3 regions of the Pimelobacter sp. 30-1 genome follow, and region 2 is predicted to be linked to each of the others. Evidence: riboswitches for the same ligand, from Rfam matches in the RefSeq annotation. Region 2 holds a riboswitch; each other region holds the start of a gene.
What was found. Region 2 has a riboswitch for cobalamin ahead of CCO04_RS10690 (ABC transporter substrate-binding protein). Riboswitches for the same ligand answer to the same signal wherever they lie in the genome.
Positions count from the first base shown of each region.

Region 1: linked by a shared signal. The riboswitch ahead of CCO04_RS25615 (nitrite reductase) and the one ahead of CCO04_RS10690 (ABC transporter substrate-binding protein) in region 2 are both predicted to bind cobalamin.
Region 3: linked by a shared signal. The riboswitch ahead of CCO04_RS05115 (ABC transporter substrate-binding protein) and the one ahead of CCO04_RS10690 (ABC transporter substrate-binding protein) in region 2 are both predicted to bind cobalamin.

Region 1 is NZ_NHTS01000013.1:84,201-89,943, forward strand. It holds gene yaaA (peroxide stress protein YaaA) at 1-37, shown strand, start outside; gene CCO04_RS25600 (bifunctional RNase H/acid phosphatase) at 47-1,228, opposite strand; gene CCO04_RS25605 (zinc ribbon domain-containing protein) at 1,228-1,971, opposite strand; gene CCO04_RS25610 (Nif3-like dinuclear metal center hexameric protein) at 1,968-3,089, opposite strand; cobalamin riboswitch at 3,129-3,301, shown strand; gene CCO04_RS25615 (nitrite reductase) at 3,358-4,194, shown strand; gene CCO04_RS25620 (precorrin-8X methylmutase) at 4,191-4,856, shown strand; gene cobJ (precorrin-3B C(17)-methyltransferase) at 4,862-5,743, shown strand, end outside.
Region 2 is NZ_NHTS01000004.1:188,947-194,689, forward strand. It holds gene CCO04_RS10685 (ribonucleoside-diphosphate reductase subunit alpha) at 1-2,260, opposite strand, end outside; cobalamin riboswitch at 2,377-2,595, opposite strand; cobalamin riboswitch at 2,695-2,904, shown strand; gene CCO04_RS10690 (ABC transporter substrate-binding protein) at 2,959-3,963, shown strand; gene CCO04_RS10695 (iron chelate uptake ABC transporter family permease subunit) at 3,963-5,033, shown strand; gene CCO04_RS10700 (ABC transporter ATP-binding protein) at 5,030-5,743, shown strand, end outside.
Region 3 is NZ_NHTS01000002.1:138,006-143,748, forward strand. It holds gene CCO04_RS05100 (dihydrofolate reductase family protein) at 1-248, opposite strand, end outside; gene CCO04_RS05105 (alpha/beta hydrolase) at 280-1,125, opposite strand; gene CCO04_RS05110 (helix-turn-helix transcriptional regulator) at 1,192-1,920, opposite strand; cobalamin riboswitch at 2,000-2,195, shown strand; gene CCO04_RS05115 (ABC transporter substrate-binding protein) at 2,263-3,291, shown strand; gene CCO04_RS05120 (methyltransferase domain-containing protein) at 3,288-4,055, shown strand; gene CCO04_RS05125 (iron ABC transporter permease) at 4,052-5,071, shown strand; gene CCO04_RS05130 (ABC transporter ATP-binding protein) at 5,068-5,743, shown strand, end outside.

The DNA.
Region 1 (5,743 bases), on a different contig from region 2:
CGGCACGCAGCTCGACGTCGTCGTCAGCGAGCTCTGAGCCCGGGCCTCACCAGCGGCCGGTGTCGCGCAGCGTCCGGCGTCCGGGCGCGAGCGCGTTGAAGAACCGCATCGAGCCCTTCTGCTCGCCCGTGCGCGGGTCCGGGTAGAACGCCAGCACCGACACGGCGGCCGGGGCGAGCTCCATCCGGAAGAGCGTCTCGAGCGGGGCGTCGAGGGCGTGCGCGACGAGGGTCTTGATGGGCGTCACGTGGCTGACCAGGACGACGGTGCGCCCGGCGTGCTCGGTGAGCACCCGGTCGAGCCCGGCCAGGACGCGCTCGCGGACGGCGACGAACGACTCGCCGCCCGGCGGCGGGGAGGCCATGTCGGCGAACCACGCCTCGAGGCGGTCCTTGTCGCGCTCGGCGACCTCGGTGAAGGTGAGGCCGTCCCACTCGCCGAACTCCATCTCGGCGAAGCCGGGCTCCTCGGCGACGGGCAGGCCGAGGACGGCGCCGATGATGTCGGCCGTCTCGCGGGTACGGCGTACGGGCGAGGCCACGACGACGTCGATGCTGTCGCGCAGCTCGGTGAGCCAGGCCGCGACCTCGGCGGCCTGGGCGCGGCCCTCGTCGGACAGCGACGGGTTGTCGCCGCCGAGGCCGCCGGAGAAGCGGCGGCCGGTGGTGTGCGGGGTGACGCCGTGGCGGACCAGGACGATGGTGGTCGGCTGGCCGGGGCCGGTCGCCGGGGAGGACGCCTCCTCGGCGGCGGACTCGGGCTCGTCGGGGATGCCGTCGCCGGGGACGCTGGCGCCGCCGGCCACGGTGACGCCCTCGCGGACGCCGTCGAGCGCCTCGTTGGCGAGCCGGTCGGCGTGGGCGTTGTCGGCCCGCGGCACCCAGGTGTACGTCGTCCCGGCGGGCGCGATCGCCGCCGCCTCGGCCGCGAGCGCGCGCATGTCGGCGTGCTTGATCTTCCAGCGCCCGGACATCTGCTCGACGACGAGCTTGGAGTCCATCCGCACCTCGACGCGCGCACCCGGCGCGTGGTCCACGGCGAGGTGCAGCCCGGCGACGAGGCCGGAGTACTCGGCGACGTTGTTGGTCGCGACGCCGAGCGTGCGGGCGTCCTCGGCGATGACCGCTCCGGTGGCGGCGTCGCGGAGCACCGCGCCGTAGGCGGCGGGACCGGGGTTGCCGCGCGACCCGCCGTCGGCCTCGACGACGACCGCGGCGGGGCTCGGCACTAGATGCCGCTCTCGGGGGTGCGGACCAGGATCCGCTGGCACTCCTCGTGGCGCAGCACGACGTCGGCCGGGGTCGCCCGGATCTCGGCGATCTCGCCGGCGTCGAGGGTGAGCTGGCAGCCGCCGCACTGGCGGGCCTGGAGCGCGCCGACGCCGACGCCGCCCTTGCTGGCGCGGAGCTTCTCGTAGAGGGCGACGAGGTCGGCCGGGATCTCGGCCACGATCGCGGCCCGGCCGGCGGCGACGGAGGCGCTCTCGGCGTCGATCGTCGCGCCCTTCTCGTCGCGGGAGGTGGTGAGCACGCCGAGGCGGCTGTCGAGGTCCTCGATCGCGGAGGTCAGCTCGGCGAGCCCGGACTGGGCCTCCTCGAGCTGCTCCATGACCTCGAGCTCCTCGTCCTCGAGCGTGGAGATCCGCCGCTCCAGGGACGCGAGCTCGTGCTGCATGCGCTCGAGGTCCTTGGGGTTGGTGATGGCGCCGGAGTCCATCCGGTCGCGGTCACGCGTGCGCCGCGCCTTGACCTGCTCGACGTCCGCGTCGGCCTTGGCCTGCGCCGAGGCGAGGTCGTCGACGACGATCCGCTGGTCGCGCAGCCGCCCGTCGACGTCGGCGCGCTTGCCGAGGAGGTCCTTGATCTCCGCGGCCTCCACGGGGTTGCTGCGCTGGTGGCGCAGCTGGTCGACCTGGGAGTCGAGCGCCTGCAGGTCGAGCAGGCGGAGCTGGGCTGCGGGATCGGCGTTCACAGGTGCATTGTCCAGGGATCCGTGACGGCCGCGCTCACCCGGGTCTCCACAGCGTCACCGAGGGCCTCGCGGAGGCGTTCGGCGAGCACCGGGAGCCAGGTCCACTCCGCGGCCCAGTGGGCCACGTCGACCAGCGCCGGGCCGCCCTTCTCGACGAACTCGGCGGCCGGGTGGTGGCGCAGGTCGCTGGTGACGTAGACGTCGACACCGAGGCCCGCCACGCGGTCGAGCAGGAAGTCGCCCGCGCCCCCGCACACCGCGACCCGCTTGACCGGGCGGTCCGGGTCGCCGGCGACGCGGACGCCGCCGTGGGTCTCGGGCAGCGCCTTCTTGACCACCTCGGCGAACTCGCCCAGCGTGGTCGGCGGCACCACGCCGACGCGACCGGTGCCGGTCTCGGCCAGGGCCGGGTCGGCGAGCTCGACGACGTCGTACGCCGGCTCCTCGTAGGGGTGTGCGGCGAGCATCGCGCGGACCACGGCCGGGCGCAGGTCGCGGGCCAGGACCACCTCGATGCGGACCTCGGCGACGGTCTCGAGCTCGCCGACGGTGCCGATCATCGGGTTGGCGCCGTCGAGCGGGCGGAAGCGGCCCTCGCCGGGAGCGCTGGTGAAGGAGGCGAAGTCGTAGTCGCCGATGCGCCCCGCGCCGGCCTCGGCGATCGCGGCCCGGACCGGCGCCGCGGCGTCGGCGGGGACGAAGACGGTGAGCTTGTCGAGCGGCTGCTCGCGCGCGGGGAGGATCGGGCGCAGGTCGGTCAGCCCCAGCGCCACGGCGAGCGCCTCGGAGACCCCGCCGAGCGCCTGGTCGGCGTTGGTGTGGGCGGTCAGCAGCGCGCAGTCGGCCTTGACCAGGGTGTGCAGGGTGCGCCCCTTGGGCGTGGTGGCGGCGACGCCGTGCACGCCCTTGAGGAACAGCGGGTGGTGCACGATCACGAGGTCGGCCTTCCACTCCGCGGCCTCGGCGGCGACGGCGGGCGCCGGGTCGACCGCCAGCAGGATCTTCTTGACCGGCTGGGCAGGGTCGCCGGTGACGAGCCCGACGGCGTCCCAGCTGTCGGCCGTGGCGGGTGGGTACCAGCCGTGGACCAGGGCGACGACGTCCTCGAGGGAAGGCATGCCGGTCAGGCTACCGAGGACGGGCGACAGAACCGGATTGCTAGAGTGACCGCTGCCAGTCGACGGGAACCCGGTGAGAGTCCGGGACTGACGCGCAGCGGTGTGGGTGACGGACGGAGCACGACGTCACTGGATCTCCTCGGGGATCTGGGAAGACGCTCCGGGCCGGGTGATCCCGAGTCCGAAGACCTGCTGGCCCTTGCGGCACAACCGCCGTGAGGTCGATGGGGGCGATCGCGAGGAGCCCCGGCCTCGAAGGACTCCACCCATGGCGCGCAGCCGTCCGGACCGGTGCCCCGGCATCGTGCACCCGTGGCCGGCCGACGACGGCGGCCTGGTCCGGATCCGGGTGCCCGGCGGTCAGGTCCGGCTCAGCGCGCTGCGCGCGCTCGCCGCCGTCGCCGACCAGTACGGCGACGGGCGGGTCCGGCTCACCGGCCGGGCCAACCTGCAGGTGCGCGCCATGCCCCTCGGCGCCGACGGCACGCTGGCCGAGCCGGCGCTCGCCGCGCTGGAGGCGACCGGCCTGCTGCCCTCGCGCGCGCACGACCGGGTCCGCAACGTCCTGGTCTCCCCCCAGACCGGGCTCACCGGGGGCCGCGCCGACCTGCGCCCGGTGCTCGCCGCGCTCGACGCGCTCCTGCTCGGCGACCCCGCGCTGGCCGCCCTGCCCGGACGCTTCCTGCTCACCCTGGACGACGGCCGCGGCGACCTCGCCGACCGGCACAAGGACCTCGGCCTGGTCGCGCTCGACGCCGAGCGGGCCCAGCTCCGCATCGGCGAGGCGTACGGCGACGTGGTCGCCCTGGCCGACGCCCCCGCGGCCCTCGCCGCGCTCGCGCACCGCTTCCTGGCCGCGCGCGGCACCGGACCCGACGCGGCCTGGCACGTCGACGAGCTGGCCGGGCCGCTCGTCGTACCGGCGGGGGTGGCGGCGGGCGCCGACGTCGCGACCGGCCCTCTCCGCTTCGGCCCGGTCCCCGGCGGCGAGCACGTCGCCGTCGGCGACGACGGGCTGACCCTCTCGACCATCGCCGGCTGGACCGCCGGCACCGTCGTCGTCACCCCGTGGCACGGCGTGCTGATCCCCGAGGAGAACTCATGACCGACCTGACCGCTCCGCCTCGTCGGTACGACTACATCGCCGACGGTCCGGCGATCTACGTCGACTCCTTCGCGACCATCCGCCGCGAGTCCGCGCTCGACCGGGTGCCCGCCGAGGCCGAGAAGGTCGCCGTGCGGATGATCCACGGCAGCGGCCAGACCGACCTGGTCGACGACCTCGTCATCCACCCGGGCCTGGTCGCCGCGGCGCGCGGCGCCCTGTCCGCCGGCGCACCGATCCTGTGCGACGCGCGGATGGTCGCCATGGGCATCACCGCCGGCCGCCTGCCGGCCGACAACCCGGTGCACTGCTTCCTCACCGACGAGCGGGTGCCCGAGCTGGCCCGGCGCTGGTCCACGACCCGCACCGCGGCCGCCGTGTCGCTGTGGGAGCCCCTGCTCGACGGCGCGGTCGTCGCGATCGGCAACGCCCCCACCGCGCTCTTCCACCTGCTGGAGATGATCCTCGACGGCGGACCGCGTCCGGCCGCGATCGTCGGCTGCCCGGTCGGCTTCATCGGCGCCGCGGAGTCCAAGGACGCGCTCGCGGCCTTCGCCGGCGAGCACGGCATCGACATCCCCTTCGTCACCGTGCGCGGGCGCCGCGGCGGCTCGGCGATGGCCTCGTCGGCGGTCAACGCGCTGGCCCAGGAGGAGGAGTGAGCACCGTGCCCGGCCGCTTCCTCGTCGTCGGGATCGGCCCCGGCGACCCCGAGCTCATCACCCGCAAGGCCGAGCGGCTGATCGGCGCCGCGCCCGTCATCGCGTTCCACGCGGGCGTCCGCAAGGAGTCCCACGCCCGCCGGATCGCGGCCGAGCTCATCCCCGCCACGGCGGTCGAGGAGGAGCTGCGCTACCCGGTCACCACCGGCGCGACCGACCACCCCGGCGGGTACGTCGGCGCGCTCGCCGACTTCTACGACGAGTGCGAGGCCCGGCTGGCCGCGCACCTCGACGCGGGCCGCGACGTCGTCCTGCTGGCCGAGGGCGACCCGCTGTTCTACGGCTCGTCGATGTACCTGGTCGACCGCTTCCGCGACCGCTTCGACGTCGAGGTGGTGCCGGGCGTCCCGGCGTTCGCCGCCGCGACCGCGACCGTCCCGGCGCCGCTGGTGCGCCAGAACGACGTCCTCACCGTGCTGCCCGGCACCCTCCCCGAGGCCGAGCTGGCCCGCCGCCTCGCGGACACCGACGGCGCGGTGATCATGAAGCTCGGGCGGACCTTCCCTGCCGTCCGATCGGCCCTCGCCCAGGCCGGCCGCCTGGAGGGCGCGCTCTACGTCGAGCGCGCCTCGCAGCCCGAGGAGCGCTGGCTGCCGGTCGCCGACGTCGACGCCGACGCGGTGCCGTACTTCTCGCTGATCGTCGTGCCCGGCGACTCGGCGGGCCCCGCATCCGCTGAGCGGATGCGCGAGCATGCGGTTTGGTCCCAAACCGCAGGTTCTGACCCCGAAAACATGCGGTTTGGGACCAAACCGCAGAGCGCGGAACTGCTGGTGGTCGGGCTCGGCCCCGGCCCGGACGGGTGGCTGACCCCCGAGGCGAGCGCC
Region 2 (5,743 bases):
GCGAGGCGGGTCGCGAGCGCAGGTAGTACGTCGTCTTCAGCCCGCTCTTCCAGGCGAAGGCGTACATCGACGACAGCTTGCCGATCGTCGGTGCGGCCATGAAGAGGTTGAGCGACTGCGACTGGTCGATGAAGCCCTGCCGCTCGGCGGCCATCTCGACGAGCGCCTTCTGCGGGAGCTCCCAGGCGGTGCGGTAGAGCAGCCGTACGTCGGCCGGGATCGCCGCGATCCCCTGGATCGAGCCCTCGGCGCGCTTGATCTCCTCGCGGACCTCGGCGGTCCACAGGCCGCGCGCCTTGAGCTCGCGGACGAGCGCGGAGTTCACCTGGAGGAACTCCCCCGACAGCGTCTCGCGCTTGAACAGGTTGGAGACCTGCGGCTCGATGCACTCGTAGCAGCCGGCGATCGAGGCGATCGTCGCCGTCGGCGCGATCGCGATGAGCAGCGAGTTGCGCAGGCCGTGCTCGGCGACGCGCTCCTTGAGGGCGGCCCAGCGCTCGGGCTGGGTGACGGTGGCGCCCCACAGGTCGGGGTGCAGGTCGCCACGGGCGGCCCGGGTGGCGTCGTACGCCGGGTGCGCGCCGTGCACGGCGGCGAGCTCGCAGGAGACCTCGAGCGCGGTCAGGTAGATCTCCTCGGAGATCCGGGTCGACAGCGCGCGGGCCTCCGGGGAGTCGAAGGGCAGGCCGAGCGCGAAGAAGACGTCCTGCAGCCCCATCAGGCCCAAGCCGACCGGACGCCAGCGCGGGTTGGACGCCGCCGCCTCGGGGCTCGGGTAGTAGTTGATGTCGATGACCCGGTCCAGGAAGGGCACCGCGGTGCGCACGGTCGCGCGGAGCTTGTCCCAGTCGAGGTCGCCGTCGGCGAGGTGCTGGCCGAGGTTGACCGAGCCGAGGTTGCACACGGCGGTCTCGCCGTCGGAGGAGACCTCGATGATCTCGGTGCACAGGTTCGACAGGTGCACGACCGGCTGCCGCGGCCCCGGGGTGTCGGTGGTCTGGTTGCAGAACCGGTTGGCGGCGTCCTTGAAGGTCATCCAGCCGTTGCCGGTCTGGGCGAGGGTGCGCATCATCTTGGCGTAGAGGTCGCGGGCCTTGACCTGGCGCACGTACCGGCCCTCGGCCTCGATCCGGCGGTAGGCCTCGTCGAACGCGGTGCCCCACAGGTCCGGCAGCTCCGGCGCCTCGTTCGGGTCGATGAGCGACCACGTCTCGTCGGCCTCGACCCGGCGCATGAACTCGTCGGGGATCCAGTGCGCCAGGTTGAGGTTGTGGGTCCGCCGGGCGTCCTCGCCGGTGTTGTCGCGCAGCTCGAGGAACTCCTCGACGTCGGGGTGCCACGGCTCCAGGTAGACGCATGCCGCGCCCTTGCGGCGCCCGCCCTGGTTGACCGCGGCGACCGAGGCGTCCAGCGTGCGCAGGAACGGCACGATCCCGTTGGACTGGCCGTTGGTGCCGCGGATCAGCGCGCCGCGCGAGCGGACCCGGGAGAAGCCGATGCCGATCCCGCCGGCGAACTTCGAGAGCTGGGCGACCTGGAGGTAGCGCGCGTAGATCGAGTCGAGCTCGTCGCGCGGGCTGTCGACGAGGTAGCACGACGACATCTGGGTGTGCCGGGTGCCGGAGTTGAAGAGCGTCGGGCTGCTCGGCAGGTAGGCCAGGCTCGACATCAGCCGGTAGAAGCCGATCGCCTCCTGCGGGGTGCGGGACAGGCCGCAGGCCACGCGCAGCAGGAAGTACTGCGGCGTCTCCAGCACCAGCCGGGTCGTCGGGTGCCGCAGCAGGTAGCGGTCGTAGACCGTGCGCAGGCCGAAGTACTCGAAGCGGCGGTCGGCGTCCTCGTCGATCGCGAAGTCGAGCTTGCGGGCGTTGTCCTTGACGAAGGCGGCGGTCTCGTCGCCGATCACGCCCTCGGCGTGGCCCAGCGCGACGGACTGGCTGAACGAGGCCACGCCCTGGTTGCGGACTTCCTTGTCGACGTACCCGGCGAGCAGCCGGGCCGCCAGCCGCGAGTACGCCGGCTCCTCGCCGATCAGCTCGGCCGCGGTCTGGATCGAGAGCCGGTCGAGCTCGGCGGTGGTCGCGCCGTCGTACAGGCCGCTGATGGTGCGCGTGGCGACCCGCATCGGGTCGACGTCGGGCAGGTCGGCACTGACCCGGTCGACGGCGCGGACGATCTTGGTGACGTCGACGCTCTCGGTCTCGCCGTTGCGCTTGCGCACCGTCATGGTGGTGCGGGTGGGTGACTCGGTGACGGTCACTGGCTTCTCCCCTCGGAGTCTGGCTCGCGAGGGGACGACAGCAGGGGAGGCGCCCCGTCGTCGGCAGGCGCCTGCTCAGCCGTCGGCCTTCCCACGAGGCCTCGGACCACCGCACCCGGCGGGTGCGGTGCGCTGGCAGGTCTTCGGACTCGCGGGCGTCTCCTCGAAAGGAGTCCTACTGGCCGTCGCTTCCCAGGTCGCACGTCGCGACCCAGTGCTTGTGTGACGGCGGTCGTTCCCACTCACCGCTGCGGGGCAGTCCCGGACTTCCACCGGGTTCCCTCTTGCCTCCGCGCCCCTGGGTGGGGCGAGGAACCAGCTACGAGAACCACCATATGTAGGGGTTGCTCAGATCCGTGGGACCTAGATCTGGTGTCGGCGTGTCGGGTGCCCCGGAGGTGAGATATCCCACCAAGAGCGCCCGGGCGGCGCGTGCTAGCGTCCGCATCGCCAGTCGTGCTCACGATGCAACGTGAGTCAGGGAACCCGGTGAGAGTCCGGGACTGACGCGCAGCGGTGAGGGTGACGGGCGGGGCAACACGCCACTGGTGGCGGGCAGCAGACACTCGGCTGACCGACTCCGGGAAGGCGCTCCGTCCGGTCGATCCCGAGTCCGAAGACCTGCTGGCCGTGGATCTCGAGGGTCCGCGACACACCCGCACCACAGGCTTCGCGCAAGAGCCTCGGACCCGAAAAGAGTGACCGTGACGTCGTCCCGTCGTACCCGCTTCCTGCCTGCCCTGGCCGCCGTGCCGCTCCTCCTCGCCGGGTGCGCCGGCGCTCCCGAGGCCGAGGACAAGGGCCCTGCCACCACCGCCGGCTTCCCGGTGGAGGCCAGCAGCTGCGGCTTCACCTCGACCATCACCGCGCCGCCCGAGCGCGCGGTGACCATGAACCAGGGCGCGACCGAGGTCATGCTCGCGCTCGACCTGTCCGACCGGATGGCCGGCACGGCGTACCTCGACGACGCGGTGCCGCAGAAGTGGCAGCCGGCGTACGACGAGGTGAAGGTGCTCGCCAAGGAGTACCCCGACAACGAGACCCTGCTCGCCGCGAAGCCGGACTTCGTCTACGCGTCGTACGCCAGCGCCTTCGACGCCGACAACGCCGGCGCCCAGGACGAGCTGACCAAGCTCGGCATCGGCTCGTTCCTCTCGCTCTTCGGCTGCGGCGAGAACAAGCCCAGCGCCGATGTCTCGTTCGACTCGGTGTGGGACGAGATCGAGGTCGTCGCCGACGTCTTCGGCGTCCCCGAGCGCGCCGACGCGCTGGAGAAGGAGCAGCAGGGCCAGCTCGACACCCTCGCCGCGGACAAGCCGGGCGAGGGCCTGGACGTCTTCTGGTTCGACTCCGGCGACAAGACCGCGTTCGCCGGTGCCGGCGAGGGCGGCCCGCAGCTGATCCTCGACGCCGTGGGCGCGACCAACGTCTTCGGCGACGTCGAGGGCGGCTGGGCCGACGTGAGCTGGGAGCGGGTCGTCAAGACCGACCCCGACGTGATCGTGCTGGCCGACGCGAGCTGGTCCACGGCCGACGACAAGATCGCGATGCTCGAGAAGGACCCGGTGCTCAAGAACCTGCGCGCGGTCAAGGCGAAGCGGTACGTCGTGATCCCGTTCTCGGAGTCCACGCCCGGCGTGCGGCTGGCCGACGGAGCCGTCTCCGTCGGCGCCCAGCTCGCCGACCTGCCCCCGCTGGGCTGATGCTGCAGGCGGCCCGGCCGTCCCGGCCGGCGCGCACCCGGTCGGGAACGGGCCTCGTCGCGGGCGCCGCGCTCACCGTCGCCCTCGTCGCCACCGTCGTGGTGGCGGTGGGGATCGGCTCGGTGCACGTGCCCGCCGGCGACGTGGTCGACGTGGTGCTGCGCCGGATCGGCCTGCCGGTCGACGGCGTGACCCTCATCGACGACCGGATCGTCTGGCAGCTCCGGATGCCCCGCGTGGTGGGCGCCGCGGCCACCGGCGCCGGGCTGGCGCTGGCCGGCGCGGTGCTGCAGTCGCTGACCCGCAACGACCTGGCGGATCCGTACCTGCTCGGCATCTCCGGCGGCGCGACCGTCGGGGCGGTGACGGTGATCGTGCTCGGCGTCAGCGTCGCCGGGCTGGCCGGCAGCGCCGCGCTCGGGCTGGCCGCGTTCGTCAGCGCCCTGCTCGCCCTGGCGCTGGTGCTCGGCCTGGCCACGGGCCGCACCGGCGACCTGCCGCCGGCCCGGACCGTGCTGGCCGGGGTCGCGGTGGGCCAGCTCTGCGCGGCGTACACCTCGTTCGCGGTGATGATGAGCGGCGACCACGACGCCGCCCGGCGGGTGCTGGCCTGGACCATGGGCTCGCTCGCCGGGGTGCGCTGGCACAGCGCCGGGGTGCTCGTCGCCGTCGCGCTCGTCGCCCTCGTCGCGATCCTGCTGTACGCCGCCGACCTCGACGCCTTCGCGTTCGGGGACTCCTCGGCGGCCTCGCTCGGCGTCTCGATCCGGCGTACCCGCTGGGTGCTGCTGATCGGCACCGCGCTGCTCACCGCGTGCCTGGTCGCCTACACCGGGGCGATCGGGTTCGTCGGGCTCGTCGTGCCGCACGTCGTCCGGCTGGTGTGCGGGCCGCTGCACCGGCGGCTGCTGCCGCTGAGCGCACTGGCCGGCGCGGTGCTCATGATCTGGGCCGACACCGTCGCCCGCTCGCTGGTCGACGGCCAGGAGATCCCGATCGGCGTGGTGACCGCGGTGCTCGGGGCGCCGCTGTTCGCCTACCTGCTGCGGCGCGAGTCGAGGGCGCGATGAGGATCCACGCCGAGGGCGTCACCTGGGGCGTGCGCAGCCGCACGATCGTCCACGACATCACGCTCGACTGCCCGGCCGGCACCATCACCGGCCTGCTCGGCCCCAACGGCTCGGGCAAGACCACGCTGCTGCACGTGATGTCCGGGCTGCGCCGGCCGGCCTCCGGCACGGTCCGGCTCGGGGACGACGACGTGCACCGCCTGCCCGCCCGGGTGCGCGCGCGACGGATCGCCGTCCTGGAGCAGCACACGTCGACCTCGCTGCCGCTCACCGCGCGCCAGGTCGTCGAGCTGGGCCGGATCCCGCACCGCGGCCGCTGGCCCGCGGCGCGCGACGAGGGCGCCGGCGAGGTCGCCGAGGCGATGCGGCGCAGCGGCGTCGACCACCTCGCCGACCAGGACTGGAGCACCCTGTCCGGCGGCGAGCGGCAACGCGTGCAGCTGGCCCGCGCGCTCAGCCAGGAGCCCGACGTCCTCATGCTCGACGAGCCGACCAACCACCTCGACCTGGCCCACCAGCTCGACCTGCTGGCCACGGTCCGCGCCCTCGGCCGGACCACGGTCGCCGCGCTGCACGACCTCGACCTGGCCGCCGCCTTCTGCGACCGGCTCGTCGTGCTGCGGGCGGGCCGGGTGGTCGCGGCGGGCTCGCCCGACGAGGTGCTGACCGCGGACCTGGTCCGCGACGTCTACGGCGTCGAGGCGACGGTC
Region 3 (5,743 bases), on a different contig from region 2:
GGCGCCCGGTCGATCGCCTCGGCGAACGGGGTCTCCGACGCGCCCATCCAGTCGGGCCACACGCCGCTCTCGGGCCGGCGCCACGCGGCCTCCATCATCGTGTAGGTCACCCGGCCGAACAGCAGCGTGTCGGCCCGCTCCATCTCGTCGGTCCAGAAGCGCATCGACTCCTCGTCGGGCGGGATCCCGGCCTCGTGGTGGCAGCAGCCGTCGAGGGTCACGTTGATCGCGTACCGCAGTGGTCTCATGGGGCAATTGGACTCCTGCCGGCGCTGCTTCTCATCGCTCGGCGAGCGTCTGGTCGATCCAGGCGACGACCTCGGCGAGGACGTCGGGCCCCTCGCGCTCGTCCTCCAGCCCGTGGAAGCCGCCCGGCCAGGTCCGCAGCGTCGCGGACGGCACGAGGCCGGCCACCTCGCGGCTGGCGGCGATCGGGTTGATCAGGTCGGCGTCCCCGTGCACCACGAGCAGCGGTACGGCGACCCGCGCCGCCGCCGTCGGCACCCGCTCCATCTGCGCCAGGACGTCGATCGCGAAGCGCGCGGTCGCCCGCCCGTGGACCAGGGGGTCGGCGTACCGCTCGGCGACGACATCGGGATCCCGGTTGATCCGCTCGAACCGCAGCCCGTTGCGCACCGTCAGGCCCGGAAGAGCACGCCCGAGCGTCCGGACCACCGCCACCTTGAGCCGCTGCCTCCGCAGCTCCGAGTCGAACGCGGGTCCGGTCACGACCACCGCGGCCAGGTCCGCCGCCGGCCGGTCCGCGGCGTAGAGGAAGGCGTAGAGCCCGCCCAGGCTGTGGCCGTAGAGCACGACGGGCGCGCCGCCGGTCCGCTCCCGCTCGCGCGCGACGAGGTGGTCGACGGCCCGTGCTGTCGGGGGATAGCGGACGTCGCCGCGACGCCCCTCGGAGCGCCCGAAGCCCTCGTGGTCGAGGGCGAGCACCGCGAACCCGGCGTGGGTGAGGAGGCGGGCGGTGCCGTCGTACCGGGCGGCGTGCTCGCCGAGGCCGTGCAGGACGACGACGCTGGCGCGCGGTGGTCCGCTCGGCGTCCAGCGGACGGTGGCGAGCCGGGGCCCGTCGTCGTCGAGCGTGAAGGAGTCGAAGGTAGGGAAGTCGGTCACGAGCAGGTCCTCTCGGGTCGCCCCGAGCCTCGCCGCTCCGCGCGGGTCCACGATTGGACGAACCTGCTAGCTCGCCACGATCTCCCAGCGGATCGCGCCGAACGCGGTCGGCGGACCCCCGAACGTCCGGTGGCAGGTGCGCGTCAGGTGCGAGCTGTCGGTGAAGCCGGCCAGGTGCGCCGCCTCGGTGAGCGAGCGCCCCTCGGCGACCGCCGCGGTCGCCCGCAGCAGCCGGAGCCAGCGGACGTACGCCCGGAAGGTGATGCCGAGGTCGTCGGCGAAGAGGTGGGACAGCCGGCTCTCGGACAGGTGGACGGCCGCGGCGACGTCCCGGAGCCGGACCGGCCGCTGGTCCAGGTCGTCGCGGAGCACGGCGAGGGCGGCGGCCACGCCCGGGTGACGCGACTGCGGTTCCAGCCCTCCCGGGACCTGGAGGCGCCCGTCCGCCCACGCGCGGTGCCCGTTCGTCAGACGCTGCCCGGCACGGTGCCACGCGCCCGCATCGCCCGGATCGTCGACCAGCCCGGCCAGCTCGGCGCCCAGCGCCGACGCGGGCTCGACGTGCGCCACCACGCCCCACGCCCCGTCGGCGTGGAACGCGTGCGTCTGGTCGGCCGGGACGATCGCCGCGTCCGTACGCCGCTCCCGGCCGTCGCCGTCCTCGATCACGAACGAGCCCTGGTGGGCGATCGCCACCTGGACGGAGTGGTGCGCGTGCCGCGGCAGGCTGCCCAGGGGGCCCTCGATCTCGAGCAGGCCGGGACGCAGGCGGCCGTCACCGGACCACTGGGGCATCGGCACTCCTCGAGCTGCGGGCGGCGCGGTCAGTGTGCCACGGGCCGCTCGGCTCAGGGGACGCTCCGGGGTGGCCGATGAGCGCTGCTACGCTGCCGGTGCCAGTCAAGCCACCACGGCCAGGGAATCCGGTGCGAATCCGGAGCTGACGCGCAGCGGTGAGGGTGACGGGCGGAGCAGCACCTCGTGCAGCCACTGGACCGAGCATGGTCCGGGAAGGCGTTCCGCCTGCTTGATCCCGAGTCCGAAGACCTGCTGGCTTCCGCGGGCCGTCCTGATCCGCGCGAACCCGATGGACAGGCCCCGCGACCCGGGTCTGCGGATGACGATGGTGAGCACCCCATGTTCCGTCCCACCCCTCTTCGCCCTGCCGCGCTCCTCAGCGGCGTCCTGCTGCTGGGCGCGCTGACCGCCTGCGGGGACGCCGATGCCCGCACCGATGCGGGCTCCGACCCGAGCACCGCCGGCGGCTACCCCGTCGCGCTCGCCAACTGCGGCGTCGACGTCGAGGTCACCCGGCCGATCGAGCGCGCGGTCGCGGTCAACCAGCCCGCGCTCGAGCTGCTGCTCGCGCTCGGCCTGGGCGACCGGATGACCGGCTACGCGATCAGCGACGACAGCGTGCTCCCCGAGCTCGAGGAGGAGCGCGCCAAGGTGAAGCCCTTCGCCGCCGAGTTCCCGTCGTTCGAGTCGGTGCTCGACCGGGACCCGGACTTCCTCTACACGACCTTCGACTACACGTTCACCGACGAGGGGATCGCCGACCGCGAGCGGTTCACCGGGCTCGGCGTGCCGACGTACCAGTCGCCGAGCGAGTGCGCCGGCCAGGAGGCCGAGGTCAAGAAGGCGCTCACCCTCCAGGACCAGTACGACGAGATCACCGACGTGGCGCGGCTCTTCGGCGTCGAGGACAAGGGCGCGGCGCTCGTCGCCGACCTCCAGGACCGGGCCGCGGCGGCCAAGCCCGCGGACGGGGCCGACGAGGTCACCCTCGCCTGGTGGTACGCCGCGACCAAGTCGCCGTACATCGCCGGGTGCTGCGGGGCGCCGGGCCTGATGACCCGCGCGGTCGGCGCGACCAACGCCTTCGAGGAGTCCGACCAGTACTGGCCCGAGATCGGCTGGGAGAGCATCCTCGACAAGGACCCGACCGTGCTCGTGCTGGCCGACCTCGGCCGCGGGGGCGACGGCGACAGCGCGAGGGCCAAGATCGCCTTCCTCGAGTCCGACCCGGTCGCGAGCCGGCTGACCGCCGTCAAGGAGAAGCGCTACATCATCCTCGACGGCACCACCATGGACCCGTCGATCCGCAACGTCGACGGCATCGAGCAGCTGGCCGCGGGCCTGCGGAAGCTGGGGCTGGCGTCGTGAGCAACCTCGATCTCCTGAAGCGCTGGGACGACCAGCAGGCCGCCTACATCGCCGACCGCGAGGGCCGGTTCGGCGCGATGCTCGACGTCCTGGACCTCCAGTCGGGCGGTGCGCCTGCGGTCGTCGTGGACCTCGCCTGCGGGCCGGGCTCGCTGTCCTTCCGGGTGCTGGAGCGGTTCCCCGAGGTCCGCGTGGTCGGCGTCGACCACGACCCGTCGCTGCTCGCGCTGGCCCGTGAGGCCGCCGCGGAGCACCCCGGTGGCGACCGCGTGCTCTTCGTCGACGACGACCTGACCTCCGCCGGCTGGACCGACCGGGTCCGGGCCCACGCGGGCGACGCCCCCGTGGCCGGCGTGGTCTCGACGACGGCGCTGCACTGGCTCGCGCCGGGCGAGCTGGTCGACGCCTACCGCGGCGCACGCTCGCTGCTCGCCGACGGTGGCGTCTTCCTCGACGGCGACCACTTCCGGTACGACGACCGGCAGCCCCGGCTGCGGACCTGGGCCGCTGCGCACGACCGTCGTACCCAGGAGGCGGCGTTCGCCGCCGGCGCCGAGCCGTGGGACACCTGGTGGACCGAGCTCGCCGCGCGTCCGGGCTACGCCGAGCTGACCGCCGAGCGGGACCGGCGCTTCGCCGACCGGCCGGCGCCCGAGCCGAGCGAGGTCGGCTTCCGCCTGGCCGCACTGGCCCAGGCGGGCTTCGCCGAGCACGGGACGGTGTGGCAGCTCTTCGACGACTTCGTCGTCTACGGGGTGGCTTGACCTCCCTGCCGCGGCTGACCGGGACCCTCGTCGCCGGCACCGCCCTGGTGCTCCTGTCGCTGGCGACGGCGATCACGATCGGGCCGGCCGACCTGTCGGTCCCGGACGTCGTCGCCGTGGTCCGCGAGCACCTCGGCGGGCCGCCCGCGGACCTCTCCCCGCTCCGCGCGGCGATCGTGTGGGAGCTGCGCCTGCCGCGCAGCATCCTCGCGGCCGCGTGCGGTGCGGGACTGGCGGTGTGCGGCGCGGTGCTGCAGTCGCTGCTGCGCAACCCGCTCGCCGATCCCTTCGTGCTGGGCATCTCGTCGGGCGCCTCGACCGGAGCCGTCGCGGTCGCCGTGCTGGGGATCGGCGCCGGCACCGTCGGCCTGACCGGCGGCGCCTTCGTCGGCGCCCTCGTCTCGTTCGCGCTCGTCGCGCTGCTCGCCTGGGCGGCCGGGTCCGGCCCGGACAAGCTGATCCTGGCCGGCGTGGCCGGCACCCAGCTGTTCTCGGCGCTGACGTCGTTCATCGTGCTCACCTCCGCCGACCCGGAGCAGACCCGCGGCGTCCTCGTCTGGCTGCTCGGCTCGCTCGGCGGCGCCCGCTGGTCGGACGCCGCGCTGGTCGTCGTCGTGGTCTCCCTGGGCACCCTGGTCTGCCTGGTGATGGCGCGCTCGCTCGACGCGTTCGCGTTCGGTGCCGACGCCGCCGGCACCCTGGGCGTCTCGGTCCGCCAGGCCCGCGCCGTGCTGCTGGTGACGACGGCGGCGATGACCGCGGTCGCCGTCGCCTCCGCCGGTGCGATCGGCTTCGTCGGCCTCGTGCTGCCCCACGCGGCCCGCGCCGTCGTCGGTCCGCGGCACCGCGCACTGCTCCCCGTCACGGCACTGGTCGGCGCCGTCTTCCTGGTCTGGGCCGACACGATCGCCCGGGTCGTCGTCGAGCCGCAGGAGCTGCCGGTCGGGGTGATCACCGCGCTCGTCGGCGTCCCGGCGTTCGCGCTGATCCTGCGCCGCCGCGGGAGGCGCGCATGAGTCTCCGCGCCCGCGAGGTCACCTGGCGCCAGGGTGGCCGGCTCATCGTCGACGCGGTCTCGCTCGACGTACCCGAGGGGGCGACCGTCGGCCTGCTCGGGCCCAACGGGTCGGGCAAGTCGTCGCTGCTGCGGCTCCTCGCCGGCACCCGTCGTACGACGTCCGGGGTGGTGACGCTTGACGACCTCCCCCTGCGGGACTGGCGCCGTCGTACGCTCGCGCGCCGGGTCGCGGTCGTCGACCAGCACGCCGACACCAGCGTCGCGCTGACCGTCGCCGACGTGGTCGCGCTCGGCCGGATCCCGCACCAGGGACCCTGGCGCCCGCACGACGCGAGCGACGACCGGGCCGTGACCGAGGCGGCCGCATCGGTCGGCATCACCCACCTCCTCGACCGCTCCTGGGACACCCTCTCCGGCGGCGAGCGCCAGCGCGCCCAGCTCGCCCGCGCCCTCGCCCAGCAGCCGCGCGAGCTGCTCCTCGACGAGCCGACCAACCACCTCGACGTCGCCCACCAGCTGGAGCTGCTGGCCCTGGTCCGGCGCCAGCCGGTGACCTCGGTCGTCGCGCTGCACGACCTGCACCTGGCCGCCCGCTACTGCGACCTGCTCCTCGTGCTGAGCGCCGGCCGGGTCGTCGCCTCCGGCGAGCCGGCCGAGGTCCTCACGGCGG